Regions from separate parts of the Alteromonas sp. G5_S2_22_S1 genome, predicted to be linked through region 2. Evidence: predicted binding sites of a transcription regulator. Region 2 holds the regulator's gene; each other region holds the start of a gene.
The links. Region 2 encodes FliA, which starts transcription of late flagellar genes. Its sites were predicted from a motif close to CTAAAGNTNNNNNNNNNNNNGCCGATA; they were not measured.
Positions count from the first base shown of each region.

Region 1: a site for FliA is predicted at 8,154-8,180, ahead of ACTRWF_RS13195 (DUF5610 domain-containing protein). Genes of this name have one in related genera too.
Region 3: a site for FliA is predicted at 3,459-3,485, ahead of ACTRWF_RS04695 (flagellin N-terminal helical domain-containing protein). Genes of this name have one in related genera too.

Region 1 is NZ_JBQKUJ010000012.1:504-10,493, reverse strand. Features, by position in the region: gene ACTRWF_RS13230 (bifunctional diguanylate cyclase/phosphodiesterase) at 1-2,151, shown strand, start outside; gene ACTRWF_RS13225 (uracil-DNA glycosylase family protein) at 2,148-2,735, opposite strand; gene ACTRWF_RS13220 (pyridine nucleotide transhydrogenase) at 2,850-3,155, shown strand; gene sthA (Si-specific NAD(P)(+) transhydrogenase) at 3,210-4,631, opposite strand; gene ACTRWF_RS13210 (acyl-CoA desaturase) at 4,836-5,963, opposite strand; gene fabR (HTH-type transcriptional repressor FabR) at 6,305-6,898, shown strand; gene trmA (tRNA (uridine(54)-C5)-methyltransferase TrmA) at 6,948-8,045, opposite strand; gene ACTRWF_RS13195 (DUF5610 domain-containing protein) at 8,210-9,535, shown strand; gene ACTRWF_RS13190 (RNA recognition motif domain-containing protein) at 9,600-9,990, opposite strand, start outside.
Region 2 is NZ_JBQKUJ010000003.1:305,111-315,100, reverse strand. Features, by position in the region: gene flhF (flagellar biosynthesis protein FlhF) at 1-802, shown strand, start outside; gene ACTRWF_RS05740 (MinD/ParA family protein) at 808-1,674, shown strand; gene ACTRWF_RS05735 (RNA polymerase sigma factor FliA) at 1,671-2,402, shown strand; gene cheY (chemotaxis response regulator CheY) at 2,439-2,822, shown strand; gene ACTRWF_RS05725 (protein phosphatase CheZ) at 2,857-3,612, shown strand; gene ACTRWF_RS05720 (chemotaxis protein CheA) at 3,625-5,880, shown strand; gene ACTRWF_RS05715 (protein-glutamate methylesterase/protein-glutamine glutaminase) at 5,909-7,039, shown strand; gene ACTRWF_RS05710 (ParA family protein) at 7,068-7,832, shown strand; gene ACTRWF_RS05705 (chemotaxis protein CheW) at 7,840-8,655, shown strand; gene ACTRWF_RS05700 (chemotaxis protein CheW) at 8,673-9,164, shown strand; gene ACTRWF_RS05695 (DUF2802 domain-containing protein) at 9,224-9,658, shown strand; gene metA (homoserine O-acetyltransferase MetA) at 9,826-9,990, shown strand, end outside.
Region 3 is NZ_JBQKUJ010000003.1:73,380-83,369, forward strand. Features, by position in the region: gene aspS (aspartate--tRNA ligase) at 1-1,345, opposite strand, end outside; gene ACTRWF_RS04680 (DUF72 domain-containing protein) at 1,594-2,427, shown strand; gene ACTRWF_RS04685 (GAF domain-containing protein) at 2,506-2,988, shown strand; gene ACTRWF_RS04690 (flagellin) at 3,000-3,188, opposite strand; gene ACTRWF_RS04695 (flagellin N-terminal helical domain-containing protein) at 3,173-3,355, opposite strand; gene ACTRWF_RS04700 (sigma 54-interacting transcriptional regulator) at 3,517-4,857, opposite strand; gene ACTRWF_RS04705 (hypothetical protein) at 4,854-5,438, opposite strand; gene ACTRWF_RS04710 (sensor histidine kinase) at 5,441-6,850, opposite strand; gene ACTRWF_RS04715 (EF-hand domain-containing protein) at 6,901-7,182, opposite strand; gene ACTRWF_RS04720 (putative bifunctional diguanylate cyclase/phosphodiesterase) at 7,470-9,554, opposite strand; gene ACTRWF_RS04725 (tellurite resistance TerB family protein) at 9,729-9,990, opposite strand, start outside.

The DNA of each region.
Region 1 (9,990 bases), on a different contig from region 2:
TTGGGCAAAGATTGGAACATTCTCATTGTTGACGATGATGAAGAGATTCACACGGTTACGCGCCTTGCGCTGTCTGACCTTGTCGTAAACGATCGTAAATTAAACTTTATCCACGCTTATTCAGCAAAGCAGGCTAAAGCGTTACTTCATGAATATAGCAACAGTATTGCTATTATCTTGCTCGACGTGGTCATGGAAACCGATGACGCTGGTTTCGATGTAGTTAAGTACATCCGTGAGGATATGAAGTTGTTCGAGCCGAGAATAATCCTGCGCACGGGTCAGCCAGGATATGCGCCCGAAGAACAAGTCATAAAAGTCTACGATATCAATGACTATAAAACCAAGACAGAGCTCACTCGAGCAAAACTACTAACAACTATTATCTCTTCTCTGCGTTCTTATCAGCAAATTATTACCATTAGCCAAAGCCGCGCAGGCTTGGAGAAAATTATTACCTCCTCGGCTAACCTGTTTGAAGAACATTCCGTAAAAGAATTCTGCGAAGGTGTCGTTACTCAAATAAGCTCTTTAATTGGGCTCGATTCAGAAGGCTTGTTATGTGCAAGAGCAGGTTCATTGCTCGACAGGGATGATTCTGAAGTTTACGTTTTAGGTGCAGCGGGTGAGTATGCTAAGTTTATTAATCATCCAGTAGCCGACGTTAAAAATATAGAAATAGAAGAAAACGTCGTTCGCTGTTTACGGCTTAAAAAGCATATTTTCGAGCCAAGCTGCTCGGTACTTTATATCAGTAGAGCGGGCTTTGAAGCGGCAGTATACGTGCGCCAGACTCATGAAATAAGCGAGCTTGACAAGCATTTGCTGGAAGTTTTCTTATCAAGCATTTCCGTTGGATATGAAAACGTAAACCTTTTCCACGAGCTAAGAAATGCAGCGTTTCGTGACTGGCTAACGCGCCTTCCAAATCGCAACGAATTTATTAACATGTTGGATAAGCCCCACCTATTCGCCGGGGAAAACTGCAGTGTGGCCCTTATCGATGTTAATCACTTTTCAGACGTTAATGACGGGTTAGGCCAGGAAGTGGGAAACGAATTACTGCGGGCTATTAGTGGTCGTTTTCAAACTTCTTTTGATGGACTGGTTAAAAAAGGCCGTATTGGTGCGGACGTATTTGGGCTGATTGGTCCCGATGAATTGGTTTGTCCAGAAGCGATTAACGCTATCTTTCAATCGTCTTTTAAAGTCGGCGATCACACACTTCCAGTAAACGTGACACTTGGATTTTGTAAGTTAGATAACAAACGCAATATTGGTATTGAAATTTTAAAGCGTACCAATATTGCCTTAAACCGCGCTAAGAAAAACCTTACAGATAACTTTGAATATTACGCGAAAGACATTGAGGACCAGACAACCTGGCGTCTCGATATGATCCGTCGTCTTAGAAGTGATTTTGCTGCACGAAAGCTAGAGCTTTGGTTTCAACCCCAAATAGATTTACTAAACGAAAAAGTAGTGGGTATGGAAGGTTTACTGCGGTGGCCTGATGGCGATGGTGGGTATATCTCACCGGCGATCTTTGTACCCCTCGCAGAGTATTCTGGCCTCATCGTAGATATTGGTGAATGGGTATTAGAAGAGTCGTGCCGCCGTCTTCAAGCGTTGAAAGAAAAAAACTATGGCCACCTACGCGTAGCAGTCAACATTTCTATTCCGCAATTCCGAGATAGGTTATTTGTAGAAAAGGTAAAGCACGCCCTGTCAAATGCTAACTGTGATCCCAGCCGTCTAGAGCTGGAAATTACAGAGAGTGTTGTTATGGATGAGCCTCAAATAGTGATTGATGCATTACGCTCGCTAAAAGAATTTGGGGTGAAAATAGCGATAGATGACTTCGGCACCGGTTTTTCATCAATGAGTTACTTGCAGCAGTTACCTCTAGACCGACTGAAGGTAGACCGCTCTTTTGTAAAAGATATTAAGCCAGGTGCGAGTGCAGTGCTGGCTGAAACAATTGTTACCTTAGGTAATAAACTAGGCTTATTAACCATTGCGGAAGGCGTGGAAAAAAGAGAGCAGGCTAGCTACATGATTAAGTTAGGCTGTGATGAGGCGCAAGGTTACCTTTACGCGAAACCCATGCCGTTTGACGCGCTTTTAGCGTTTTTAGAGAACCACGATTAGTTTTGTAACGCGTTCGAAACATAGTGTTGGAGCATCGGCAGGCTTTCTTCCTCAAACCACTTATTTTTTGCGAGCCAGCGGTTATTTCTGCCCGACGGGTGAGGTAAAGCGACGTGACCGGCGTTCGCTGCAAACGTAGTGTAAACGGCGTCTGTTAAATTTTTATATTCGGGCAAATAGTATTGCTGCGCGTAACGGCCAATATAGACCGTGAGTTCTGGCCTTATTTGTGACAGGAAAGCCTGATGCCAAGTAGGCGCGCACTCTTTTCGGGGTGGAGCATCCGCACCGTTTTTGTATCCCGGGAAACAAAATCCCATAGGCAGAATAGAAATGAGTTTAGGGTTGTAAAAGGTAGGTTTTGATACTGACAGCCAGCTACGCAGTCTATCACCGCTTGCATCGTTAAAGGCAATGCCACTTTCATGAGCCTTCAACCCAGGTGCTTGACCAATAATAAGTACTTTGGCAAATTTTGCCGTACTGAAAATAGGGTTAGGAGTGTGAGGAAGGTACTGAGCGCATAAGGCGCAATTTCTCGCTTCAGCTGCCAGTTCATCGTGCCCTTTCACTTTTTTCTCCAAATATTTCTGGTTGTAATACTTTTGTCACAAAACTATGATCTCAATTTGACTATCTAATGTATATACAGTATGTTTAATAGTGACAGTGAAAGACTGTAACACAGGAGAAGAAACATGCGTAAAGTAGTACTAACATTAGCTCTATCAGCAGCCTTTGGTATTGCGCATGCGGAATCTGGTAGCAACCAGCTTTTCGATTGCATGGATGCGAAAACATTCGAAATGAACAACCAATGTATGTCGAGCCAAATCGACAATAACATTCGTTTCCGTGATGCACAGACAAAGCTTATCGACATTGCAAGCGAAAGTCAGGGTGACTACGCTATTGCGACAATGACATTCGATCAAGAAAATATGCACATCGACATCGTAGCACATAAAGATTCGCTAAACGCGCTTGCTGCGAACCGTAACTAGTTTTTAGTTAACGCATATAAGCCGGCGACAATTTCGCCGGCTTTTTTGTGCCTGTTAGAAAATCCTGTTCAAGCCGTTTATCGCTGCAACGCGATAGGCTTCAGCCATAGTCGGATAGTTAAATGTGGTATTAACGAAGTAGTCAATGGTATTACCTTCACCTTTTTGCTGCATGATAGCTTGCCCGATGTGCACAATTTCTGAGGCACGCTCTCCGAAGCAGTGAATGCCCAAAATTTCTTTTGTTTCACGATGAAAGAGAATCTTAAGACTACCGGTTTGCGTGGACGCAATTTGTGCTCTAGCCAAATGCTTGAACTGTGCTCGTCCTACTTCATAAGGCACTTTAGCGGCTGTTAACTCCTGCTCTGTCTTGCCTACGGAGCTTATTTCCGGAATAGTGTAAATACCGGAAGGGATATCGGCAACAAGCGCTGAATGAGTGCTTATTCCAAGCATGGCTTCTGCTGCAAACCGGCCTTGGTTATATGCCGCTGATGCTAAACTAGGGTAGCCAATGACATCACCGACGGCATAGATATTATCTATCTCTGTCTGATAGTTTTCGTTTACGCGCAGTTGCCCTCTGTTGTCTGCTTTAAGACCAACATTCTCCAGCTTAAGGGTATCGGTGTTACCCGTACGCCCGTTAGCAAACAGTAAACAGTCTGCTCGCATTCGCTTACCTGATTCAAGGTTTAAAATCACAGAGTCATCTAACGTTTCGACCGATGAATACGTTTCGTTGTGGCGAATGAGAACGCCGTTATTCCATAAGTGGTAACTCAGGGCGTCGGAAATTTCATCATCTAGAAATGAAAGTAAGCGATCGCGCATGTTAACCAGATCAACTTTAACACCTAACCCTCTAAAAATGCTGGCATATTCAGAACCGATAACACCCGCACCGTAGATTATGATGGATTTAGGGTCGTGATCTAACGACAAAATGGTATCTGAGTTATAAACCCTTGGATGATTAAAATCGATGTCTTTCGGGCAGTAGGGACGGGAACCAGTAGCGATAGCTATTTGCGCTGCAGTAACCGTGTCTTTTGAACCATCTTCTCGCATTATCTCTAAAGTATGCGCATCAACAAAGCTTGCTTCGCCGTAAAACAGTGTCACCCGGTTTCTATCGTAAAAGGAAGAGCGAAGGCGTGTTTGGCTTTTCACAACGCCACTGGCATGACGCATGATATCTGAGAACGTAAGGCTCTTGCTTAAATGGTTATCGGCAAACAGAGGCGATGAGTTGTACTCAATGAGCCGGCTAACTGAATGACGAAGCGCTTTCGAGGGGATGGTTCCCCAATGCGTACAGCCTCCACCCACCGCTTCATAGCGCTCTACAACAGCCACTTTTTTACCGGCCTTGGCAAGTTGCATAGCAACACCTTCTCCGCCAGGACCCGTACCAATAACTATCGCGTCATAATGATAAGAAGGTGATTTCTGTTTTTGCTTAGCTGCCATTTTACTTTCCTATTGTGTAACGACTGGTGAGGTGGCGACATCGTAAATGCGCGCCAACTTCGCAACGGCATAAACCGTTTAAGAAGTTGCTATAAATATAGTACTACCTTAGTTGTCTTGTAATTCCAACTATAGGATAAAAAAAACCACATAAGCAGGCACTTATGTGGTTTTTCCAAAACTTAATTTACAGAAAGTTAGGGGCTAGGCCATTTGTAACGATAAGCTTTGCAAATGTGTCCATTTTTCTTTCTGCACAGCAAACGCGTGCTTCAGTTCTTTGTACTTATATGCAAGTTCTAACCCTTCAATACTGCGTTTTAAGGTGCGTTGCTTAACACGCATCACGCGCTTTTTCGTCGCGTAGTATTCACTCATTCGCTGCATAAGCAGGTCGTACTCTTCTTGAATAGTGTGCATCATTTCTTCAGCGTTGGGCAGTACCGATACTTTCTCACTAGCCCTTTGAAGCTGCATGGCCGCCAGTGCCTTTTCGATGCGCTCTTCAGGTACTTTGCGAAGGTTCGACGTTAAACCTACATAAGACAGCCCTTTGATTAGCCATTTAGTAGGATCAAACTGATACCAACGAATGCCGTTGCGGTAATCGTATTCAAAGATATGGTGGTAGTTGTGATAACCCTCGCCAAACGTGAAGAAAGCTAAAACGCCATTATCTCGCGCCGTATTTTTATCGGTATAAGGCTGACTACCCCAAAAATGGGCCAGAGAATTAATAAAAAACGTAACATGATGAACTAGCACCAACCGAAGAACGCCCGCTACTAAAATCATGCCCATTACGTCGCCGTTCAAATAGCCTAATAGACCAGTAATGCCAAAGTTAGCAGCGAGTACGATAGGTAAGTAGTATTTGTGCTGCCACATCACCACGCTATCTTTTTGCAGGTCTTTACAGTTGCTGTAGTCATCGTAACGCTTAGCTTGATACTCGCGTAACATCCAGCCGATGTGCGCGAACCAAAGCCCTTTCTTTGCAGAGTAAGGATCTTTGTCGTTGTCGTCTACATGGCGGTGATGCACACGGTGATCAGAAGACCAATGCAAAATACTATTCTGCAAGGCCATAGCGCCGCCGATAGCAAGAATGACACGCACAACAATGTTTGCATCGTAGGTCTTGTGAGACCACAGACGGTGATAACCAGCAGTAATTGACATGCCGGTAAAGTAGAACAGAAATATAGCAGTACCAATTTCTGCCCAATCAATGCCTTGATACGCCACCCATAGCGGCACACCAATAAATGCTATTGCGCCAGATATTATAAATACCAGCGCATTAGTTAGGATAAGAGGAGGTTTTTTCATTTTATACAACTTGGCTTACAACTGTTCGCTAATTTATCGTTTTACGAGGCTTCAGGCAAGCAAAACCCAGATAAGTTCTGCTTACATGTGTAAAATTTAATTATAGCCGAGGGTGGATGAAATGTAGGTAAAGTAAACTAATTAATGCTTAGCCCTTGTTTATAAAAGAGATGATTTTGTTTCTCTTTCCCCATTAGCGTGTGTTGCGATAAACTACGCACGCTAGTCCTTGATGTAAGAAGTTTGATTTCATTAATGGCTATTCAGATGATGCAGAATTTACATCGTAAAGTGCTGCAAATCATCGGGCCATTGAACGTTAATCAACATAGGTTGCAAATGTGAGTCGACAAGAACAGAAATTAAAAACCCGCCAAAATATCATCCATGCTGCTTTTTCACTGCTAGACGAAAACCGTAGTTTGTCGGCAATCAGCTTGCGTGAAGTCGCCAGAGAAGCAGGCATTGCACCTACGTCTTTTTATAGGCACTTTAAAGATATGGATGAGCTGGGTTTAACGCTGGTGGATGAAGCGGGTTTAGCATTGCGTCAGCTTATGCGTCAGGCAAGACGACGTATCGCGTCAGGGGGCGGTGTTATCCATACCTCTGTTGAAACCTTTATGGAGTTCATTGCGGCCAATACAAACGTTTTCCGTTTATTACTGCGTGAGCATACTGGCACGTCGTCTGCCTACCGGCTAGCAGTATTCAGAGAAATCCAACACTTCATAGACGAACTCACTGACTACATCATTGAGCAGCAAGGTGTGGAGTATTCCTGTGCACAACTTCAAGCTGACGCCATGGTAAGGCTAGTATTTAGTGCAGGCGCTGAGGCGTTAGAAGCTGATGAAAAGCTACGCAAGGAAATTGGCGAAAAAGTCAAAGCTCAACTTCGCTTTGTTCAGGTAGGTGCTACCCAGAAAAGCTAACACCAACAGTATTATAGGAATGTTATGATACTGAAAACTTACACGCAAACTAGCCTTTGCGTGTAAGTAAAACACCTGCCTCAATATGATGGGTGAAAGGAAATTGATCAAATAGTGCCGATTGAGCGACGTCGTGAGTTTCACTCAATAGTTCAAGGTTTTGCGCTAAGGTTTCAGGGTTACAAGAGATATACACAATATTGTCGTAATCTTGAATCATTCTTAATGAATCTTCATCTAACCCAGCTCTTGGTGGATCGACGAGTACAGTCGTAAAGTTATACTCGCTAAGATCGATACCCTCTAATCGGCTAAACGTACGTTCTCCTTTCATAGCTTGCGTAAATTCTTCTGCAGCTAACCTGACAATTTTTACATTGTGCAGTCTGTTTTGTTCAATATTAAACTGCGCTGCTTGTACCGAGGGTTTCGCTATTTCAGTACCCACTACGTTATCGAAGTGAAGGGCCAGCGGTAATGAGAAGTTACCGGCACCGCAGTACATTTCCAATAGATCACCAGATAGAGGCTTAACGCAGTCCAGAGCCCATTCAATCATCTTACAATTTACTTCAGCATTAGGCTGAGTAAAGCTGTTCTCGATATGCTTGAATACGAACTCATTACCCTTTACTGGCAAACGCTCAATAACAAAATCGTTGTCGATAATGCGTTTTTGTTTTCTTGCACGGCCAATAATATTCACTTTCGGGAAGTGCGTTTCCAACGTACTTTTAAGAGACTTTGCGGCAGCTTCCCATTCATCATCTAACTGGCGATGGTATAAAAGGCTAATAACGAGTTCACCAGATAGCGCTGAAAGGTAATCTATCTGAAACAACTTCTTTCTTAGTATTTCATTAGGGCGAATTTCGTTTAGTAGCTTTTCCATCGCATCGTTAATTGTTTTGCACGCGGGAGGGAAACTATCTACGCGATATTTTTCTTTTGTTTCCTGATCAAACATGATGTGAAAGAGGTCGTCGCCCTCGTGCCACACCCTAAATTCTGCGCGCATACGATAGTGAGTAGGCTGTGATGGGTAAACCGAAGTTTTAGGCGCATTAAATGGAGAAAGTAACGCCGAAAGACGATCTACTTTTTCGTCTAACTGCGCTTGATAACGTTGTTGTTCATCGGCCGACATAAAATTCTCCATTGATAGTTGAGGTCGCGAATTGTAGTCCCTTATAAAATAACTGCAACAAGCGCTAGTTACTTCTATAAAAATCGTATAAAAAAAGCTGTATTAAAATTAAACAATACTGAATCGTCGCCGATAATAAGAAAGAGGATAGTGAGGATCAAATTATGAACGTGGGTCAAATTAAAGCTTTCATGGGCGATCAAAAGGTCGAGCAAAAAGCTGAACAGAAAGCGACGGTTCACCCGAATGAAGTATTGAAAAAGCAGTTGCAGCAAGATGGGTTGCAACAAGCAGCAGAGTTTTCTAAGCAGCAAGCGGCGTCTGTATCTGTTTCAAGCAGTCAAACGAGTATAGGTTTACGGGTAGTGAGCAGTAACCTGAACCAAGCGTTAGAGATTGACGGACAAAAGCCGCAAGAAACGAAAGGAAAAGCGCTGGACGAAGAATCTTCTAAGTTATTCGACTTCGAAAAGGTGGCTAGAAATGTACTTAAGTTTGTTGGCGGTGTAATTCGCGGGGCCGCCGATGGTGGAGCAAGTGAAGAAAAGCTAAATGGTTTATTTAGTCAGGCGAGAGAAGGCGTAAGTCGTGGTTTTGCCATGGCAGAAAAAGATTTAGCGGGTTTCATGAATGATGAGATAGAGCAGGGCATGACAAAAAGCCGCGATCTCATTGATACGGGAATCAATGATCTTGAAACCGATATCTTTGGTCGTCAGCAGCCTAACGCTGTCTCCATATCCACACTAAATGCAGTAGCGGCATCAGAAGAAAAGAGCGGAAGCTTGATGATACGGACAAAAGACGGCGATGAAGTCAGCTTTAGTTTTGAAAGCTTACAGTCTTTTAAAGCGTCTCAACAGTTAAGCTATCAAGCGCAGATCTCACAAGAGCAACAAGATAGTTCAGGAGAGTTAGACCAACAGAGTGACACTGAAAGTACAGCGGCTTATTCTCAACAGACTTCTTATCAGTACTATGAACGAAGCGGAATCAGTTTTTCCCTCAAAGGAGAACTTGATGAAGGTGAACTAGAGTCTATTGCGAATTTAGTGGGTCAAGTTCAAGACTTAGCTGATACCTTTTATAATGGTGATATCGATAAAGCATATGAAGAAGCATTGAGTTTAGGCTTTGACGATAAAGAACTGGTGGGTTACGCACTGCAGCTTAATAGAACCACACAAACTGAAGTGCTAAAGACATACGAGAACATCCAGCATTATAATGAGGATAATAGCGATAATGCTAAATACGGTAACGTAGTAAGTCCAGTTGCCCAGTATCTAGAAAAGATGATGGATACGTTTGCTAATGCAGAGAATAAGCTAGCAAGTAGCGAAGACTACAATGCGTTAATTGCTGGATTAATAAATGAAATGAAAGATGTGCAGGTGCCTGACTTGATATCCGCTATTAATAGATTTCGATCTTTTAATCAGACTTTACTAGACGGACTACCGCAATCTTTAGAAGCCAGCGAGTCTTAAACCTTCCTCATATGAAAAAGCCCGGAGCAAATGCTAACCGGGCTTTTTTACATGCGAATGAAGACTATTCGTGATGGACTTTATCTTTCGCTGGGCGAACCTTCAATGTACGCTCTTGAAAAATAGAATCGTTCGTCTTATCTATAACGCTACTTAAGTCATCGGTAACAACTTCAATAAAACCGTAACCTTTTCGCTTTCCCGTTTTTCGATCCTTCATTAGCCGAACTGACTGTACTTCAATAAAACTGCTGAAGTATTCCTTCACAGCGTTTTCATTTGCTCGATAAGGCAAATTACCTACATACAAGGTTTCTATCGATCCTTCATTAGAGTGTGCTCTGGCATCTGAGGAAGATGGACTTTGAATAAGAGACGCTAGCCATGGAGTGACGATACCGCTTATCAACAGAGCTGCTGATACGGTTAGTGGAACATGAACGTTTAAACTAGCA
Region 2 (9,990 bases):
CTTGATTACCCGCCTAACGGATATGGGGTTAAGCAGTGCACTTGCCAGTCAGTTAATTAGCTATACACCAGCACACTATAATGAACGAGACGCATGGGTTTATCTTCTTAACCTATTGGCTAATCGCATAAATGTGACAGGAAACGATATACTTAGTGCGCAAGGTGCAGTTGCCTTAGTCGGACCGACGGGCACAGGTAAAACAACGACGGTTGCAAAACTAGCTGCTCGCTATGCACAAAAGTACGGTGCAGAGTCAGTAGCAATGATTACCATAGATACGTATAGAATTGCGGCCTATGAGCAGCTCGCGACATACGGAAAAATTATTGGCTGTACGGTGAGAAAAGCGCAGACTAGTGAAGAACTTGCGGATTTATTATTCCAACTTCGTCATAAGCGTCTAGTATTGATTGATACGGCAGGATTTAGCCAACGGGATAGCCGTTTAATTAAACAGATTAAGCAGTTTGATAATGGTCAAATGCCTAAAGTTAAAAAATATTTGGTAGCGCAGGCTAATACACAATATCCTGCCCTACAGCGCATTATTAAGGCTTATGATGATATCGAACTAAGTGGCTGTATTTTCACAAAGTTAGATGAATGCTACTCTTTAGGAGAGGTATTGAGCGCTGCAGTAGAATATCAACTGCCGGTTAGTTATGTCACCGACGGTCAGAAAGTACCTGAAGACATTAAGATTGCGGAGGCGAAATCTTTAGTTTCTGCCGCTGCAAAGCTTTATAAAAAGTACGGTTTGAATCATACTAGTGGCAACAACGCAATTAAAACAGCATAAGCAGTATGATTGACGACCAAGCGAGTAGCTTAAGAAAAATGAAGCAATCACGGTTAATCAAAGTTATCGCCGTCACCGGAGGTAAAGGTGGCGTAGGTAAAACAAATATTACGCTAAACACCGCTATCGCTATGGCGAAGCAGGGTAAGCGAGTTATGGTTCTCGACGCCGACCTCGGGCTGGCGAACGTAGACGTAATGCTAGGTTTACGGGTTGAGAAAAACCTTTCCCACGTGCTATCTGGCGAGTGCACACTTGATGAAGTGTTAGTCACCGGCCCCCATGGTATTAAAATTGCGCCTGCCACCTCTGGCACGCAATCAATGGCAGAATTATCGCCAACGCAGCACGCGGGTCTTATCAGAGCCTTTAGTGAATTGCGTTCGCAAATCGATGTACTTATCGTAGATACCGCGGCCGGTATTTCAGACATGGTGTTGAGTTTTTCAAAAGCTTCTCAAGACATCATGGTCGTGGTTTGCGATGAGCCCACCTCGTTAACTGACGCCTATGCCTTAATAAAGATTCTTAATCGTGAGCACGGTGTATTTCGCTTTAAAGTTGTGGCGAATATGGTTCGCGATGTACGGGAAGGTCAGGAATTATTTAGCAAATTAAGCAAAGTGACAGGGCGTTTTTTAGATGTTGCACTAGAATTAGTGGCAACCGTACCTTTTGATGAGAATATCCGCAAAGCCGTGAGAAAACAAACGGCTATTGTTGATGCGTATCCGGGTTCTCCCGCCGCTGTTGCTATTACTCAGCTTGCGAGTAGAGCCCTTACGTGGCCCATTCCGGCACAACCGGGCGGTCACCTAGAGTTTTTTATTGAACAACTCGTTGCAGAAAAAGCAGTAGGAAGTCAGCGTTGAACAGCAAGGCAGCCGCTTATCGTCAACAAACCGATAAATCGCAGTTAGTCGAACGACATGCGTCATTGGTTAAGCGCATTGCGCATCACTTGATGGCGCGATTGCCGGCCAGTGTTCTTGTTGATGACCTGATCCAGTCGGGTATGATTGGCTTGCTAGAAGCTGCGCGTAACTTCGACGGGTCGAAAGGCGCGAGCTTTGAAACTTTCGCAGGCATTCGCATTCGTGGTGCTATGCTAGATGAGATACGTAAAGGCGATTGGACCCCGCGTTCAGTGCATAGAAATGGACGTGCTATTACCGAGGCTATTTCGCAGGTAGAGAGCGAAACAGGCCGCGATGCGAGAGATTCTGATATTGCTGATAAGCTTAATGTAAGCTTGCAGGATTATCACCAAATGCTTAATGAGGTTAATGCGGGAAAGCTGGTAGGTATTGAAGATTTAGGTGTGTCGGAAGATGTAATTACTACTGAGCAGAGTAGAGGTAGTGATGCGCCGCTTGAAGATTTAATGCAAGGCGCGTTTCAAAAAGCGCTTGCCCATGCCATTACGACATTACCTGAACGAGAAGCAATTGTTCTTTCACTGTACTATGATGAAGAACTGAACTTAAGAGAAATTGGCGAAGTTCTTGATGTTAGTGAGTCAAGAGTCAGCCAAATTCACAGTCAGGCCATGTTAAAACTCAAATCACGAATGAAGTCGTGGCAAGCTGACGAAGAATAGAAATTAATAACAATTAACCCCTCATTGGAGGCTATTTTGGACAAAAGCATGAAAATTCTTGTGGTTGACGATTTTTCAACCATGAGACGTATCATCAAAAACCTGCTTAAAGATTTAGGTTTTTCTAACATCCAGGAAGCGGATGACGGAAGCACTGCATTGCCTATGCTGCAGCAAGGTGATTTTGATTTCGTTGTTACCGATTGGAACATGCCAGGAATGCAAGGTATCGATTTGCTGCGCGCAATAAGAGCCGACGACAAACTTAAGCATTTACCTGTACTAATGGTAACTGCAGAAGCGAAAAAAGAGCAAATTGTTGCCGCTGCACAAGCGGGCGTTAACGGCTATGTCGTTAAACCATTCACCGCTGCAACTTTAAAAGAAAAATTAGATAAAATTTTCGAACGTTTAGGTTGATCCAGACGCTCACCAGATAAATGAGGTTTACTGGATGACAACGAATGTAAACGTTCCAATTTCGTTAGAAGAGGCCAAACAGCTTGTCACCTATCTGGAAGAAGGTGACAACGCGTCTGCTAACGCTCTACTTGAAGCTGCCTCAATGAAGGAAAACGTTGAGCTATTTGCTGAAGTAGGAAAGTTAACGCGTCAACTCCATGACGCGTTAAATAATTTTCAAATTGACGACCGCATCAAAAACTTAGCTACCGACGATATTCCCGATGCACAATCCCGCCTAACCTACGTAATTGAAGAAACCGAAAAAGCAGCTAATACTACAATGGACGCTGTGGAAGCGAGTATGCCGATAGCGGAAATGCTGTCGGTGCGTATCGAAAAAGTGATGCCTGAGTGGAAAAAGCTCATGAACCGCCAAATCGAGTTGGGCGAGTTCAAAGCGTTATGTGCAGATTTAGACGAATTATTGGAAGACGGTTCGCTTCAGTCAGCTAAACTTACACAGTTACTTACCGAAGTATTGATGGCTCAAGGCTATCAAGACTTAACGGGTCAAGTTATCCGTCGCGTTATCGACCTTGTAAAAGAGGTAGAAGATAGCTTAGTTAATATGCTAACCATGTTTGGCGAGCGCGAAGGTGAAGAACAAACTAAACCATCTAGCATTAAGGCCGATAAGGTTGATGGTGTAGAGGCAGAAGGCCCAATTATTGACGCCGAGAAACGCGATGATGTCGTTTCTGGCCAAGATGACGTAGATGATCTTCTGTCTAGCTTAGGTTTTTAGGGGAGCGGGCGCATGTCGTTTGATGTTGACGAGGATATATTACAGGACTTTCTGGTTGAGGCTGGAGAGATACTTGAACAATTACAAGAACAGCTCGTTGATCTTGAGAACAATCCTGAAGATGCGGATTTGCTGAATGCAATTTTCCGTGGATATCACACAGTTAAAGGTGGAGCGGGCTTTCTTTCGCTCACAGAGTTAGTAGAAATTTGTCACGGTGCAGAAAACGTTTTTGACGTAATGCGCAATGGACAAAGAACCCTAACCCCAGAACTGATGGATATTATTTTGCAGGCCACTGACGTGGTGGTAGAGATGTTTGAGCGGGTTAAAGCTCGCGATCCACTCGAACCTGCAGATGCACACCTTGTCGACTTATTGCACAAATTAAGTCGCCCGGAAACGCCAGATGAAAACATTTTTGGCGCCTCTGAAGAGTCAGCCACTGCACCTGAGTCAGTTGTTGCGGAGCCTGAACTTGTCATTGAAGAACCTACAGCGCAAGTGCCTAGCGGCACAAGCGACGGTGGTATTGACGAAATAACCGAAGATGAATTCGAAGCGTTACTCGATGAACTTCATGGTTCAAATGCGCCAGGTCAATCTTCTTCAGCAAGTAAGCCATCAGTCGCGCCAGCATCACTTTCAGCACCCACGACACCGACCGCTGGCGGCGATAGCGACGATATCACCGACGAAGAATTTGAAGCGCTTCTCGACGATTTACACGGCAAAGGCCAGTTCGCAACTAGCGCTGCTCCTGCCTCTGAACCTAAAGCACCGGTAGCGCCCGCACCATCGAACTCAAGCAGCGATGAAGAAATTACTGACGATGAGTTCGAAGCACTTCTTGATCAGCTGCATGGTTCAGGTCAAGGCCCTACGCAACAAAGCACAGCGCCTATTTCACCTGAGCCACCAGTAGATAAAGCGGCGACTGAAGCTGTTCAGAAGGCTAAACAAGCAGCACCTGTTAAAGCTGCGCCTACGTCAAATTCAGCCGCACCATCTAAGCCAGGCTCAACCGCGAAACCCAAAGCGGCTAGCCCAGCGCCTAAGAAAGATGATAAAAAGGCAGCTGCCGCAGCCCCACCGGCTGAAACCACGGTGCGGGTCGACACTAAGCGTCTAGACCAAATTATGAACATGGTGGGCGAGCTAGTATTGGTAAGAAATAGGCTAATCAGCTTAGGCATAAACAGCAACGACGAAAGCATGTCGAAAGCCATTGCGAACTTAGATGTAGTGACTGGCGACCTCCAAGGTGCGGTGATGAAAACCCGCATGCAGCCTATTAAAAAGGTTTTCGGCCGCTTCCCCCGTGTTGTACGTGACCTAGCGCGAAGCTTGAAGAAAGAGATTACTTTAGAGCTTGTTGGTGAAGACACTGATTTAGATAAAAATTTAGTAGAAGCTCTGGCAGACCCATTAGTTCACTTGGTTCGAAATTCGGTCGATCACGGTATTGAAATGCCTGATGATCGCGCCGCTTCAGGTAAGCCTCGTATGGGAACGGTTAAATTATCTGCTTCCCAAGAGGGCGATCATATTTTACTTACCATCGAAGACGATGGTAAAGGGATGGATGCCGAAAAGCTCAAGGAAATTGCCATTAGCCGTGGCGTTCTCGATGCAGATGCGGCAGCGCGTATGTCAGACGTTGAGGCGTTCAATCTAATCTTTGCACCGGGCTTCTCAACGAAGACAGAGATCAGCGATATTTCTGGTCGTGGTGTCGGTATGGACGTGGTTAAAACCAAAATTAACCAGCTAAACGGTACCGTAAACATTGATTCTCAGTTAGGAAAAGGGACCAGGTTAGAAATAAAAGTGCCTCTAACCTTAGCTATTTTGCCTACGTTAATGATTGTTGTAGGAAAACAGACCTTTGCGTTACCATTAGGTGCGGTGAACGAAATAATAAACATGGACATCAAAAAGACCAACACGGTTGATGGCCAACTAACAATGATAGTTCGTTCAAAGGCAATTCCGTTGTTCTTCCTTGGCGAATGGCTAATTCGTGGCCCTAAAGATATTAATAGAGAAAAAGGGCACGTGGTTGTAGTACAAATTGGTACACAACAAGTTGGATTCGTCGTAGACGCGCTAATAGGTCAAGAAGAAGTGGTAATCAAACCTCTTGATGCTTTGCTTCAAGGCACGCCGGGTATGGCGGGAGCAACCATTACTTCAGATGGCGGGATTGCACTTATTTTAGATGTTCCGAGCCTGCTAAAACGGTACGCGCGTAAACCCATCAAGTAAGGCGATGAATTAATAGGAATAATAATCCATGGTCTTTAAAGTCCTAGTGGTGGACGACTCGACATTTTATCGTCGTCGAGTAAAAGAAATACTCGACGATGATAGAGAGCTTGAAGTTGTTGGGGAAGCAAGAAACGGGCGCGATGCCTTAGAAAAAGCAGAGGCACTTAAACCTGATGTCATAACAATGGATGTGGAAATGCCCGTAATGGACGGCATTTCGGCGGTAAAGGCTATCATGGAAAAACGGCCTACGCCGATCCTCATGTTCTCTTCGCTTACTCATCATGGAGCGCAAGCTACACTCGATGCACTAGAAGCCGGTGCACTCGACTTCTTGCCGAAAAAATTTGAAGATATTGCTCAAGATAGAAAAGATGCATCGCGCTTATTATGTACTAAAGTTAGGTTAATAGCGCGTCGAGGTATTGGCCTTAAGCGTCCATCTTTTAGAGCCACAGAAACAAGAAAGCTACCGGATAACGCACCCAAGCAGGCGTTTTTTAAAACATCGGGGTTACTTTCTGGCCATAAAGACGCGGCAAAACAGCCCACCGTCTCATCTGTAAGGGCGACGGGAAAGCAATATAAATGCTTGGCGATAGGTGCATCTACAGGTGGTCCTGTGGCGCTACAAAAAGTGCTGTCACCACTACCTGCAGAATTTCCATATCCCATTTTTCTTGTCCAACATATGCCGGGCACATTTACCACGGCATTTGCTCAGCGCTTAGATTCAAACTGCAATATAAAAGTAAAAGAAGCTGAGCATGGCGATATAGTGGAGCCGGGCCACGCTTATTTAGCGCCGGGCGGTAAACAGATGTTGTTAGAAACCATAGGCGCGAATAAGCGTATAGCTATTGTCGATGCAAGTGCGAGCGACAAGGTTAATTATAAGCCCAGCGTTGATTTAACGTTCAGCTCGCTGGCCAAAGCCTATGGGGGAGATGTATTAGGCGTCATTTTGACAGGCATGGGCGCAGACGGCAAAGAAGGGTGCCGCATGCTGAAGGACAAAGGTGCGACTATTTGGGCACAAGACCAAGACTCCTGTGTGGTGTATGGCATGCCCCAAGCCGTAGCCGCTGCTAATATATCAAGTAAAAGCATTAATATTGACGATATTAGCAGTTGCGTTCAAGCCGAAATGCGATAGCGGCTTGGACACTAACGGAATATAAATCATGAAAGTGTGGACAGTAGCGAATCAAAAAGGCGGCGTGGGAAAAACAACCACAACAGTAAGCCTTGGCGGGTTGCTTGCGCAACAGGGCAAGCGAGTGCTGATGATCGATACTGATCCTCACGCATCACTGAGTTATTATTTCGGCATTGACGCCGAAGCGACAAGTCATTCAGTTTACGACATTTTTATTCAATCAAACGCACTTTCTGCCGATAATGTAATGGACTGCCTTTGTCCCACTAAGTTGGACAACTTATATGTGCTTCCTGCCACCATGGCACTGGCTACATTAGACAGAACCATGGGTAGTGAACAAGGCATGGGCTTGGTGTTAAAAAAAGCGCTCGCCAAGATAGCAGATGAATTTGACGTAGCGATTATCGATTGTCCTCCCGTGCTAGGCGTATTGATGGTGAATGCACTCGCGGCATGTGACAAAGTTATTGTGCCAACGCAAACGGAATACCTAGCATTAAAAGGTTTAGACAGAATGATCCGCACCATGGAAATAATGGGGCGCTCTTTGAATAAATCATTTGATACAGTCATCATTCCCACTATGTTTGATAAGCGCACAAACGCAGCGTTAGCATCGCGCAAACGATTAATAAACGACTACGGAGAGCGTGTGTGGGAAGGGGTTATTCCCGTAGATACTCACTTTAGAGACGCCAGTTTAGTACAGCTGCCAATTTCGGCGGCGTACCCTAAAACTCGTGGTGTGTCAGCCTACGCAAAGCTGTTAGCCGTACTGGAGAATTAATACAAAAATGAGCAAGCAATCGCCTTTCGCCCGTGAAGAAGTGATGGAGGCCTACTTAGATAGCCTTCTCAAAGAACCAGAGACACCTGAAGATGTCACTGCGCGCACGGCTAAATTGCTTGAACAAGCGTCTCAACAGATGACTGAGTCGGCACTGACTCATGTAGACGAGTTGAAAACAGAGGCTGACTCTACGAGCGCTGACCCACAAACCGTAATCGCCGAAAAAGTTACCGCTTTTATCGAGACAGAAAAAGTAGAGGTTTCTGAAGACGAAGCGGCATCGGCAATAGAACCTCAAGTAGAGAGTCAAAATGAAACCGCGTTAAGTGACGCAAACAAAACAAAAATTCCACTAAAGGATACTCTCGGTTTTCGTTTTCAAGCGCTATTCTTTGAGGTCGCTGGTTTAACCTTGGCTGTACCATTAACTACATTAGGCGGCATTCATCAAATTGAAAAGATTGGGCCGCTGTTTGGCAAACCCGATTGGTTTATGGGTGTAATGTTGCATAGAGAGGCTAAACTAAATGTAGTTGACTCAGCTAAATGGGTGATGCCAGAAAAATATGATGAAAACCTCGCACAATCGCTCAACTACCGATATCTTATAATGTTAGGAGAGAGTGTGTGGGGCTTGGCAAGCGAAAAGCTTGTAAATACGGTCAATTTGACCTCCGATGACGTTAAATGGCGCGAGTCCACAGGTAAACGTCCCTGGTTAGCGGGGATGGTTAAAGAGAAAATGTGCGCGTTAATTGACGTTGAAGAATTAATATCTATGCTTAACAAAGGCTTAGGCAGTAACGACCAGACGCCATAGTATCGGGAGCCAGGTTCATGAGCGACGAAAGAATAAATAGCAATGCCACCGACAGTAACGACGAAGTCCTTCAATGGGTAACGTATCGCCTAGGTGATGAAACATATGGTATTAACGTAATGCAAGTACAAGAAGTATTGCGTTATACCGAGATAGCCCCAGTTCCCGGTGCGCCCGACTACGTATTAGGTATTATTAACCTGCGTGGTAACGTTGTGACGGTAATCGATACTCGCGCGCGTTTTGGTTTACCGCCAACAGAAATTACTGACAATACGCGTATCGTTATAATTGAGTCTGACGAACAGGTAGTCGGTATCCTTGTAGATAGCGTGGCAGAAGTGGTTTATCTGAAGTCTTCAGAGATTGATAGTGCCCCTAACGTGGGCACGGAAGAAAGCGCTAAGTTTATTCAAGGCGTGAGCAACCGAGACGGTGAACTACTGATACTTGTTGATCTCAATAAGTTGCTAAGTGATGAAGAGTGGGATGAGCTTAGCAGCATCTAAATAAATGAACGGGCGGCATGGTTAGTCATGCCTCCTGCGTTTCCCCAAGGGTTATATCCATGGATTGGCAGCTCGCTGCACCTACCGTGTTAGAAATTGTATTATGCGTTTTCATCCTTATACTTATCGTTGCTATAGGTGTAATTTACTCGCATGTATGTACACTTCGCGCCGCGCTAAATGATTGTGAAAATAAAAACGCAGAAGCTATTTTACGCGTAGAAGCCATAGCTAATAACGCCAATAATCAGCAAACTGAAGCGCAGGCAAGAACCCTTGTTATTACACGCCACCTGAAAGAACTAGAAGAAAAGCAAACCGATATTGAAAACCATGTTCGTGAGCTGAAGCTTCAAGACCCTTCACTGCGTCTATATCAACGTGCCGCGGAACTAGTGAAGCAAGGGGCAAGTATTGATGAAATCATTGAAGCGTGTGACATTCCGCGTGCCGAAGCTGAAATGTTGGTGATGGTGCACAAGCAACACAGCTAAAAACATTGGCAGAAGGTGATTAATCATTCCAATTCGCTTCTATCGACGAGAAAGTCCCTCCATTACGTTACTCAAAAAAAACGTTTAGACGTCTAGACGTAAAGATGTTGACATATTCCCAGTTATAGACACAATACGGGTATTGTAATTTATCACTGGAGCCCTCTATGCCAATTCGTATTCCTGAGCAGTTACCCGCACAGAATGTACTACTAGGTGAAAACATTTTTACCATGGACATGGACAGGGCGGCTAACCAGGATATTCGTCCTCTTGAAGTGGGTATTTTAAATTTAATGCCGAATAAAATTGAGACAGAAGTGCAACTGCTG
Region 3 (9,990 bases), 230 kb from region 2:
ACGGGTGGTGAATAGCGTGAAGCTGTCCGTCAAACTCTTCGAACATTGGGAAGTCAACAACCCAAAGCGGCTTCCATTCGCCTTCAAGAAGCTCGAAATCTTCACCCAGCTTAAGGCGAAGTGCGCCCATCGCTTCAGTAACAACCGTGTAGTTATCTGCGCCAAACAATAGAATATCGCCGCTTTGAGCACCGGAGCGTTCAATAATTGCATTGGTAATATCTTCTGTTAAGAATTTAAGAATTGGCGACTGCAGACCGTCAAGCCCTGCTGTAGCGTCGTTAACTTTAATCCACGCTAAGCCTTTCGCGCCGTAAATACCTACAAACTTGGTGTACTCATCAATTTGCTTGCGCGATAGTGAGGCGCCGCCAGGTACGCGGATAGCCGCAACGCGACCTTTCGGGTCGTTTGCTGGGCCACTGAATACTTTAAAGTCAACGTTTGCAAGCAGGTCTGCAACGTCTGTTAGCTCTAACGGGTTACGCAAGTCTGGCTTATCGCTACCAAAGCGCTTCATGGCTTCTGCATAGGTCATGCGCGGGAAGTCGCCAAGGTCAACATCTAGCATTTTGTTGAATAAATCGCGGATCATACGCTCTGTAATAGACATTACGCCATCGGCGTCTAAAAACGTGGTCTCGATATCGATTTGGGTGAACTCTGGCTGACGGTCAGCACGCAAGTCCTCATCTCGGAAACACTTAACGATTTGATAGTAGCGGTCCATACCCGACATCATAAGCAATTGTTTAAATAGCTGGGGCGATTGCGGAAGAGCGAAAAATTCACCTTTGTGGGTACGGCTCGGTACTAGGTAATCACGGGCACCTTCTGGTGTAGCCTTAGTAAGAATAGGTGTTTCGATATCAAGAAACCCTTCTTCTTCTAGGAAACGACGTACTGCGCCGGTTACTTTTGCACGAAACTGCAAACGCTGGCTCATTACCGGGCGACGAAGATCAAGGTAACGATAGCGAAGGCGCTGCTCTTCTGAGTTTTCTTGGTTCCAATCTAACGGCAATACGTCAGCTTTATTGATCACTTCAAGGCCAGTGCCAAGGATCTCAATTTCACCTGTGCGCATATCTTTATTGATTTGTCCTTCAGGACGCGCACGCACCTTACCAGTAAGTTTAACGCAGAACTCGCTGCGCAGGGTATTAGCAACAGATAGCACCTCTGGTAGGTCTGGGTCGAACACCACTTGTACGATACCTTCACGGTCACGTAAGTCGATGAAAATTACACCGCCTAAGTCGCGACGCTTGTTAACCCACCCGCAAAGGGTAACTTCTTGTCCAATGTATGATGAATCGATATTCCCACAGTAATCTGTGCGCATGGTCGTTGACCCCTGATAATTTCTCTTGCTCGGCACGTAGTAAATTCGACGTAATTTTAAACAGAGTTTTGGGCTTATTAGTTTGACTAATTTCGCGTAAACTCTCTGGCCAGTGAGTTGGCCCGTCAGCTACATGCATAATGTAATGATTTAAAGGCCGCATAGTATAAACAAATGCTTGCTAAAGCCCAATGACAAATATGCACAATTCAGCCATATCCCGCGGAAATCTCTACATTGGTTTGCCAATGTGGCAACACAGCCACTGGCCTAATACGTGGTTCGCGAATTATCCGAAGTCAGATAACGCCCTTTCGATTTATGCCCAAGAATGTAATACGGTGGAAGGAAATACCACGTTTTACTCGCTACCTCACCAAGACGCGGTGATACGCTGGGCTAACTCGGTGAACGATGACTTTCGCTTTACCTTTAAATTTCACCAAAATATAACGCATGTGCATCAACTGCAGCACTGTGAGGAAGAAGTTGCCCAACAGCTTTCACTGCTAACCCCTCTTAGAGACAAATTAGGCGTGATGATGCTGCAATTGCCCGCATCGTTTGGCCCAGATAAACTGGGCGTATTGGAACAGTTTCTCGCAGCCCTGCCCAGTGAACTGAATGTAGCGGTCGAGGTACGCCATTTAGCGTTTTTTGCCAAGGGTGATGAAGAAAAAGCGCTAAATCAGGTTTTAATTCGCCATAACGCTAACCGCATAATTATGGATACTCGGGCGCTTTTCACAGGCCCCTGTAATAATGCGCTGCTTGAAGAGGTAAGAGACAAGAAGCCTAGGGTGCCAGTTAATGTGATTGCCACCGGCAGTACGCCTGTAGTTCGGTTCGTTGGAAACGATGTAGACGATGATAACCTTCGCTGCTTAACGCCGTGGGTAAAGAAAGTCCATCAGTGGCTAAATGACGGGAAAGACGTGTATTTCTTTTGCCATCGCCCCGATAACAAAGACGCCCCTTGGCTTGCCCAGCAATTTATTGATTTATATAACTATCAAGCATCGTCACGTGCTTTTAATAACCTCTCGATAAAACACCAGCCTGAGCAAAACCCTTTATTCTAAATGCATAGTATTATTCTAATTAAACTGTAAACTAGTGGGTCTAGCTTTTCATATTTAGATTACCGCGATAGACTTTCAATGAACCATGAGTATGAAAAGGCGCGTCTTGCCGCGCTTGAATCGTTAGATATTTTAGACACGTCCCCCAGCGAACAGCTCGATGCATTAACGAAACAAGTACAAACAGAATTTAAATGTAAAACCTTTCTAGTTAGCCTTGTGGCAGAAGACCGCCAATGGTTTAAATCTCGACAGTGTATGGATGCAACAGAAACGCCACGTAATATCTCTTTTTGTACTTACGCGATTGCTGAAGAAGAGTATTTGATAGTCCCTGATGCCAAGGCCGACAAAATATTTGCGAATAACCCCTTAGTTACGGGTGAGCCCTACATTAGAGCGTATGCCGGATTTATATTGCGTAACAAGGATGGCTATGAATTAGGTACGCTTTGTTTACTTTATGACGAGCCTAAAGCGTTTTCTAGTGACAACATAGACACATTAAAACAGTACGCACGTATTACTGAAAACATTATCTTTTCAGAGCATTTGCAATAGTTTAGTGTTAGTCAACGCAATAAAAACATTACGTTTTGTGGTATTTGATTAGCCATAGATAACACGCTTATATTGGCTTGTTGCATTATTGAAAACCGCGTTTCTTCGGACGTAACGTTGGCATAGTCCGACTGTGTAACTTGCGCGTTCGCTCGTTCAACGTTTACGCTTGTATTAGAACGGCCTAATTTAGACCTAATATTTGATTACTAAGGCGCGTTGAAATTTGTAAGCCAGCGGCATCATCACTAGCGTTATTGATGCGAAGCCCTGAAGTAAGTTGCTCGAAAGAACGACTAAGCCCTTTATTGACGCCAAATAAGGTATTAGTGGCCTGCTGCGCTGCCACGTTGGTATGCAAAAACATAGTTGATCACCATATACATAACACCTTATATAAAGATAGTCGATTACGGCTGGCGATCAGCGTGGCAGGTCAAAAAACATACTAAAGAACAATTAAGAAAAACTAACGGCGGTATTTAAGCTATCTGGCGCGCCGTTAGTTTTTAAAGAATTAAAAGTTAACTACCTGAAATCGGCCGCATTTAACTCATGTTTTTTCATAAGCTTATGCATATCTGTGCGGTTTCTACCAGCCAGTTCAGCGGCCCGCGTTACGTTACCGTCAGTCATTTTTAATAACTTATGTAGGTACTGCTGCTCGAAGGCATCTCTCGCTTCGGTTAGTGTTGGCCAGCTTTGCTTGGTAGCAGACAGTGCCTGCTCAACAAGATGAAGCGGGATCACCGGCGTTTGCGTTAATGCTACACACTGCTCTACAACATTGACTAATTGACGTACGTTACCCGGCCAAGATGAAGTTACCAGCTGCTGCATAGCGTCATCAGAAAACTGACTAACGTTAACACCGTGGCGCTGCGCACTTTGCTGTAATAAAGAACGCGCCAACAGCGGAATGTCTTCGCTACGAGATTTTAGAGACGGAAGTTTTAAATTCACCACGTTTAAGCGGTAATACAAGTCTTCTCTAAACGTGCTTTCTTCCATTTCCTTGTGCAGGTCTTTGTGGGTGGCTGAAATGATACGCACATCGATGTCGACATGTTTACTACTGCCCACTGGGCGTATTTGACGTTCTTGGAGCGCTCTTAACAACTTCACTTGAAGCGTCATGGGCATATCGCCAATTTCGTCTAAAAATAAAGTGCCGCCGTCGGCTTCCCTAAATAACCCTGGATGAGCGGCAACGGCTCCAGTGAACGCGCCTTTTGCGTGACCGAATAATTCTGATTCAAGAAGGTTTTCTGGCAATGCGCCACAGTTAATGGCAACAAATGGTTTATCGCTTCTATTGCTAGCCTTGTGAATAGCATTGGCTAACAGCTCTTTTCCCGTGCCGCTAGCTCCGCTTATGAGCACTGACACTTCCCGTTTAGCTATACGAAAAGCTTGGTCTAACACATTGAGCATTTCTGGAGAACGAGTAATGATATCTTTCGCCCAGTCTCCCGGCTGCGCAGCTTGAGACTGGCTTAACGCTTTTTGAAGTAAAGTGCGTAGTTCGTCGTGATCCACAGGCTTAGGTAAGAAACCAAAAACGCCGCGCTGCGTTGCCGCCACTGCATCGGCAATGGTGCCGTGAGCTGTCATTAGAATAACGGGGATATCTTTCCTAATTCCCATTATTTCTTCAAACAGGCTTAACCCATCAAGACCCGGCATACGCAGGTCGCTTAACACGACATCAAAGCTGTCATTTTGCAGTTTGCGTAGGGCAGACTGGCCATCTTCGACTGCCGTGACGTCATAACCTTCGCCTTCTAAGCGAATGGTTAATAAGCGCAATAAGCTTTTATCATCATCAACCAACAATAAGTTAGGGTTACTACTCGCCTTTTCGCTCACTGTTGTGTACTCCTGTTTTTATCCATCAGTGTTGCTTCAATTTGCAACAATTCTTCTAATTTTTTGCGCAAGTTTATTGCTTCTTTGTTTAGCGCTTCTAGCTGCTCGCCACGAGATGTATTTTCTTGCTCTAATACTACCATTGCTGATTCGAGCTGCATGACTTGGTTATTCTGTGCCCCCGCAACAACATTAATTAACTCTTGCGCAGCCGGCGTAAACCCACCCGCAATGTTATTCACCGCTAGTTGAGCCCTTAGCCTGTCTTGATACGGCGTGTCGTTCGGTAGCGTCAGAATATAAGCGTGCAAAGTGTCATATACCGAATCACTGAGTGACTTCAACGTATGCTTGCGCTTAAGCCAAGGTTGGTTCGCTGCGTCTATCCATTTGTTTAACCAATAGGTTGCATCGCAATTGTGTTCAAAGGTTTGTGGCGGTTCATCAAACAAACAAAAACCGCGCTCTACTTTTGCTACCGGCGAGACCTTTTCGGCCTCGTTGGTGTTGTCGTTATTTCTGGTTAAACTCTGACATCCTGTCAGTACCAGTAAGGCGACAATTAAACCACTTATTCTCATTTTTACTTTTCCTGCTGCGGAATGGTCACTCTAAAGCAAACATCGGCATAGTCTACATCTACCACGCGTACATCACCATGCATTAGTCGAGCGCAATCGGCAACAATAGATAAACCTAACCCAGTCCCAATAACATTATCGTTTCTCGGTTCCGTTCCTCGAATGAAAGGTTCAAATAAGGTGTGTACTGACTCTGGAGCAATGCGTTTACCGCGATTAGCCACGTCTAGTACAAGATTATCATTATCGTTATAAAGATGTATGTTTATAGGTCTACCCACTGCACCATGTGCAACAGCATTAGACACCAAGTTATCAAGAACTCTTCTAAATAATTCCTCGTCTATTTTAACCTCGGGTGAGGTAATATTCACATCAACCTCTCTATCTTGAATAGCCAATGCATAGTCTTCTAAACATGCCGAAACTAGCTTGTTGGCATCGCTTAATACCATCTTAGGCTGCGCTTGCTGTAACAGAAGGTTATAGTCGAGTAGCTTTTCAACAAGCGTGTTCAAGCGTTGAGTACTTGCTGTAAGTAGCGAGAGAACCTCTCGCTGCCCTTTGTTCAGCTCGCCTACTACGTTTTCAGAAAGTAAGCTGCACCCTTCTTTTATGCTTGCTAAAGGGGTTTTTAGTTCGTGGGCGGCGTGCCGTAACAGTGCTGTTCTTATGTGCTCAAGCTGCTGAAGTCTGTCATAAAGCCAATGTAAGTCTTTTTCGACATCAATCAACTCTCTGGGTGCCTGACGCGACAACGGCGGTAACTGGCCATCACTTCGCGCCATTATCCTTATAATTTTTTTGAGATTATTAACGGGGTTAACTATAAGTTGACTACCTAACAGTATAAGAAGCAACGATACGCTGACCAGCATGGCGGTAGACCACGCTTGCTTCGCTTGCATTGCGTTTAGGTCGTCTTGTTGAAGCTTAACCCGTTCGTTAATTGTCGCTTCAACATCGTCACGTAGTAGTTCGACGCTGTCGCCAACTGACGCTAAATAGGCATTCAACAGCAGTTGATCTTCAATAGTTCGGTATTCAGCTAATTGGGATAGCTGCTCAGAAAGTCGAGAGCAGGTCGTGGGTATCGACAACGCCTGACAAAGATTATCTGCGGCTACGGCAAATTGCTCTATTGCATTGTCGGAAAGAGATGCTACTTGTTCGTTTCTCAAAACGGCAAATTGGCGAACGCTTCTTTCAACGTCAACAACGGCATTATCAAGGCGCTGCATATCGCTAACAACATCTACCACAAAACGGGTTTCTAGTGTTGTCATTTTGCCCACTTTAGCCAAGTCGCTTTGACTTTGCCAAAGTAAGGCAATAAGGGGAATGAGGGCAAGTAAAAAACTACCTAGCGTTAACTGCCTCAGCGAACCCAGCTGTACTAAGCGCTCGCTCAACGAAACCTTGTTTATCAGAACCTTACCCTCATTAGTTTGTCATGTTTTATCTACTCACTTGCTGTGAGCTTTTTATTACCCGGCGTTAACTCACTTTTCACCAATTCGGCTTCAGAAAGCTTGCCATCTTCGTTATCGTCTATTAACCCAAAATTACGCAACAGCCCAGTATGGCGCACTGACTCTTTCAGAGAAATAAGACCGTCTTTGTTTGTGTCTAACTGCTGCAATAACGTGCGCGCGGGGTTTGCGTGCGCATCCGCTACGGATATGGCTTGTACTGCAGCTACAGCACAAAGTGCTATGAAAACTTTTTCGAGACGTTTCATCATGAATCCTCCGCAAAATGCTTATAAAATCCTTCTCTTTCGCTCTTAACTAGCTTCAAATCATTAACAATAAGAAGAGAGAAAAAGGCTGCTAGATACTATCACTAGTCTTCAATTAACCACTATCATAATTGCATTGAATTTTATTATGCCATTTTCAGACCAACAGTTAAAATAGTTTATAAATCAATGACTTTTGTAAAATTAGATATTCACAATGAAAGGAACAAAGAAATTGTGTTGCAATAAAGAAACACTACTGTGAAACCATAACAATAGCTGTTAAAGGTTCACAGTAGGCGGTGCTCGGCCATCGCGGAGGCATCGTAACGGCAGGGAGAACGCACGAGCGCAGAAAGAGGGATAGGCTTGCTAAACAGGAAGCCTTGAACATTGTCACACCCGTGTTCTCTGAGGTAATCCCACTGTTCATGGTTTTCTATACCTTCAGCACAAACAGAAAGAGAAAGGCGCTTTGCAAGATCGATAATTGCACCGGTAACCAGTCGGCTGCGCTCGGAAGTTTGAAGTTCCGTAACGAATTGCCGGTCTACTTTCAATGTATCGATATTAATTTGAGTGAGGTAACTTAACGACGAATACCCTGTACCAAAGTCATCTAGGGCGATAGCACACCCCATATTCGATATTCGTCTGAAAAACTTATTGGATAAAGCAAAATTTTCAAGATAAGCGCTTTCGGTAACCTCAAACTCAACGTTTTCTGGATTTATGTCATATAAATTGAAAGTATTGTAGATATAGTCAAAAAGTTGATTACTCCTCAGGTCGTGCCCCGATAAGTTAATCGACGCTCTGAATGGTGTTAAAGCCCATTGCTTTAAATCTGGCATATCAATACAAACTTGCTTGATGATCCAGCGGGTTATGGCCGTTATTTTGCCCCCTTGCTCTGCAATGGGTATAAACTCATTGGGCATAACCAGCCCAAACTCGGGGTGTTCCCAACGGATTAATGCTTCAACGCCAACTACCTCACCTTCATTACTCACTTTAACTTGGTAGTAAACAACAAACTCATCGTTTAAGAGTCCTTGTTCAATGCCGTTTGCCAAATGAAGCTTACGCTTATGAGACTCGACCATATCTGGCGTAAACAACGTGTAACTGCCTCTTCCCCTGGCCTTCGACCGGTACATGGCCAAATCTGCATTGCTCATAAGCTCACTTAGGTCATAGCCTGCATCTGACGCTGTAGCTATACCCACGCTCAGACCTACGGTCAATGACAGCCCACGAAGCTCAAAAGGCTCATCAAAAGCGGTGATTAATCGGGTAGCCAGACGTTGCGCTTGTTCGGTGGAAGCATCTCTATCAGGAAGCACTAAAAACTCATCGCCCCCTAAACGAGCAAACAGGTCGCCATCACGCAATAAACACTGCACCCTATCTGCCACTTCGATAAGAATAAGGTCGCCAGTTTCATGGCCTAACGAGTCATTAATACCCTTAAAGCCATCTAAATCAAAAAATAGAAGCAATAAGTCTTCGTCATTTCTTTTCGCTCTTGCTAACTCTAAACGCAAGTTATCAAGTACGAACTGTCGGTTAGGCAATCCGGTTAAGCTATCAAAATTAGCCAGCCTCGACATGGTCTCTTGCTGGTCCACCAAGGTTTGCTTTTGTTCAAAGTTAACCAGCAGCTCCACTTCAATAGCATCCAGCAAGCTATTGATGTTACGGGCAAGCTGACCGACTTCGTTAGAAGACTCTATCGAGTTTCTAAGCGCGTAATCTTTTGATTCATAAACCTCTTGGGTAAATTTCCCCAACGATGCTAAAGGTGAGAGAAGACGGTAGAAAATAAAGAAACATGTTCCCGTACACAATAGCCAGAATGCTAAAATAAATGGCACTTGCTTAATAAGTTGGCGAGTTGAGTTTGAAGCCTTAACTTCATTGGTATCAACGTAAATAACCAGGTGCCCCATTGGGTAAAGGCTACTGCCAATGATTTGATGTGCGGTGATCACGTCTTCATACTGTGCAATACCAAAAGGTACATTCTCTGGAGAGGTAGGTACTGCCTCATCGTCAAATTTTAATGATTGCTTGGGTTGTACTGTCGAGATAACCCTATAATCATTATCGTAAAGGGTTGCACTAAGAAGATATGGGTGTTCTTTAACCGGTTGGAATACAGAAGAAAGTAACGCATTATTACCTGGATTTTTTTGCATTAAAATCGAAAGCTGTAACGCAAGTGAGTTACTTAGCGCGGCCGTATTATCCGCGACAACAGTCATCACTGACTCACTGTGTTCTAACTTATTTACAATAGCTATTGATGTGGCCAAAATAGCCATAGAAACGGATATGACTAACCCGACAGAAATTTTTAAGGTTTTAAACACGTTTGTGCCTTACTGAACTACTTCGCCTTTGCCAAGCTGGCGATATGCAATAGGTAAAAAGAACCATTACGCAGTATCGATTTCGTTATTATTATGCGCTCAATAGTACGGCACGAGATAAGAAAATAAAACGGATTTTTAAATACCTATGGCGCGCTTGTTAAAACCCAAGTGTTACTGAGTGTTTTCAACAACGTCCAGCTTCGTTTTAATGTACTGACTGTGAGGGACGTATAATAAATCAGCAATTTGCCTGATTGTGCTTTCTTCAAGCGGGGCGAGGGATTCATCAGCATAAGCGATTGACCATAAGCTTTTTACAACACGCACTCTTTCATCAGCATTGCAATGCTTGTTCAGCACTTGCGTAAAATGTACAAGGTCTATGGCATCATCTGCGGTTTCTTGGCCTCTTTTAAGAAGCAGCGCCATCGCA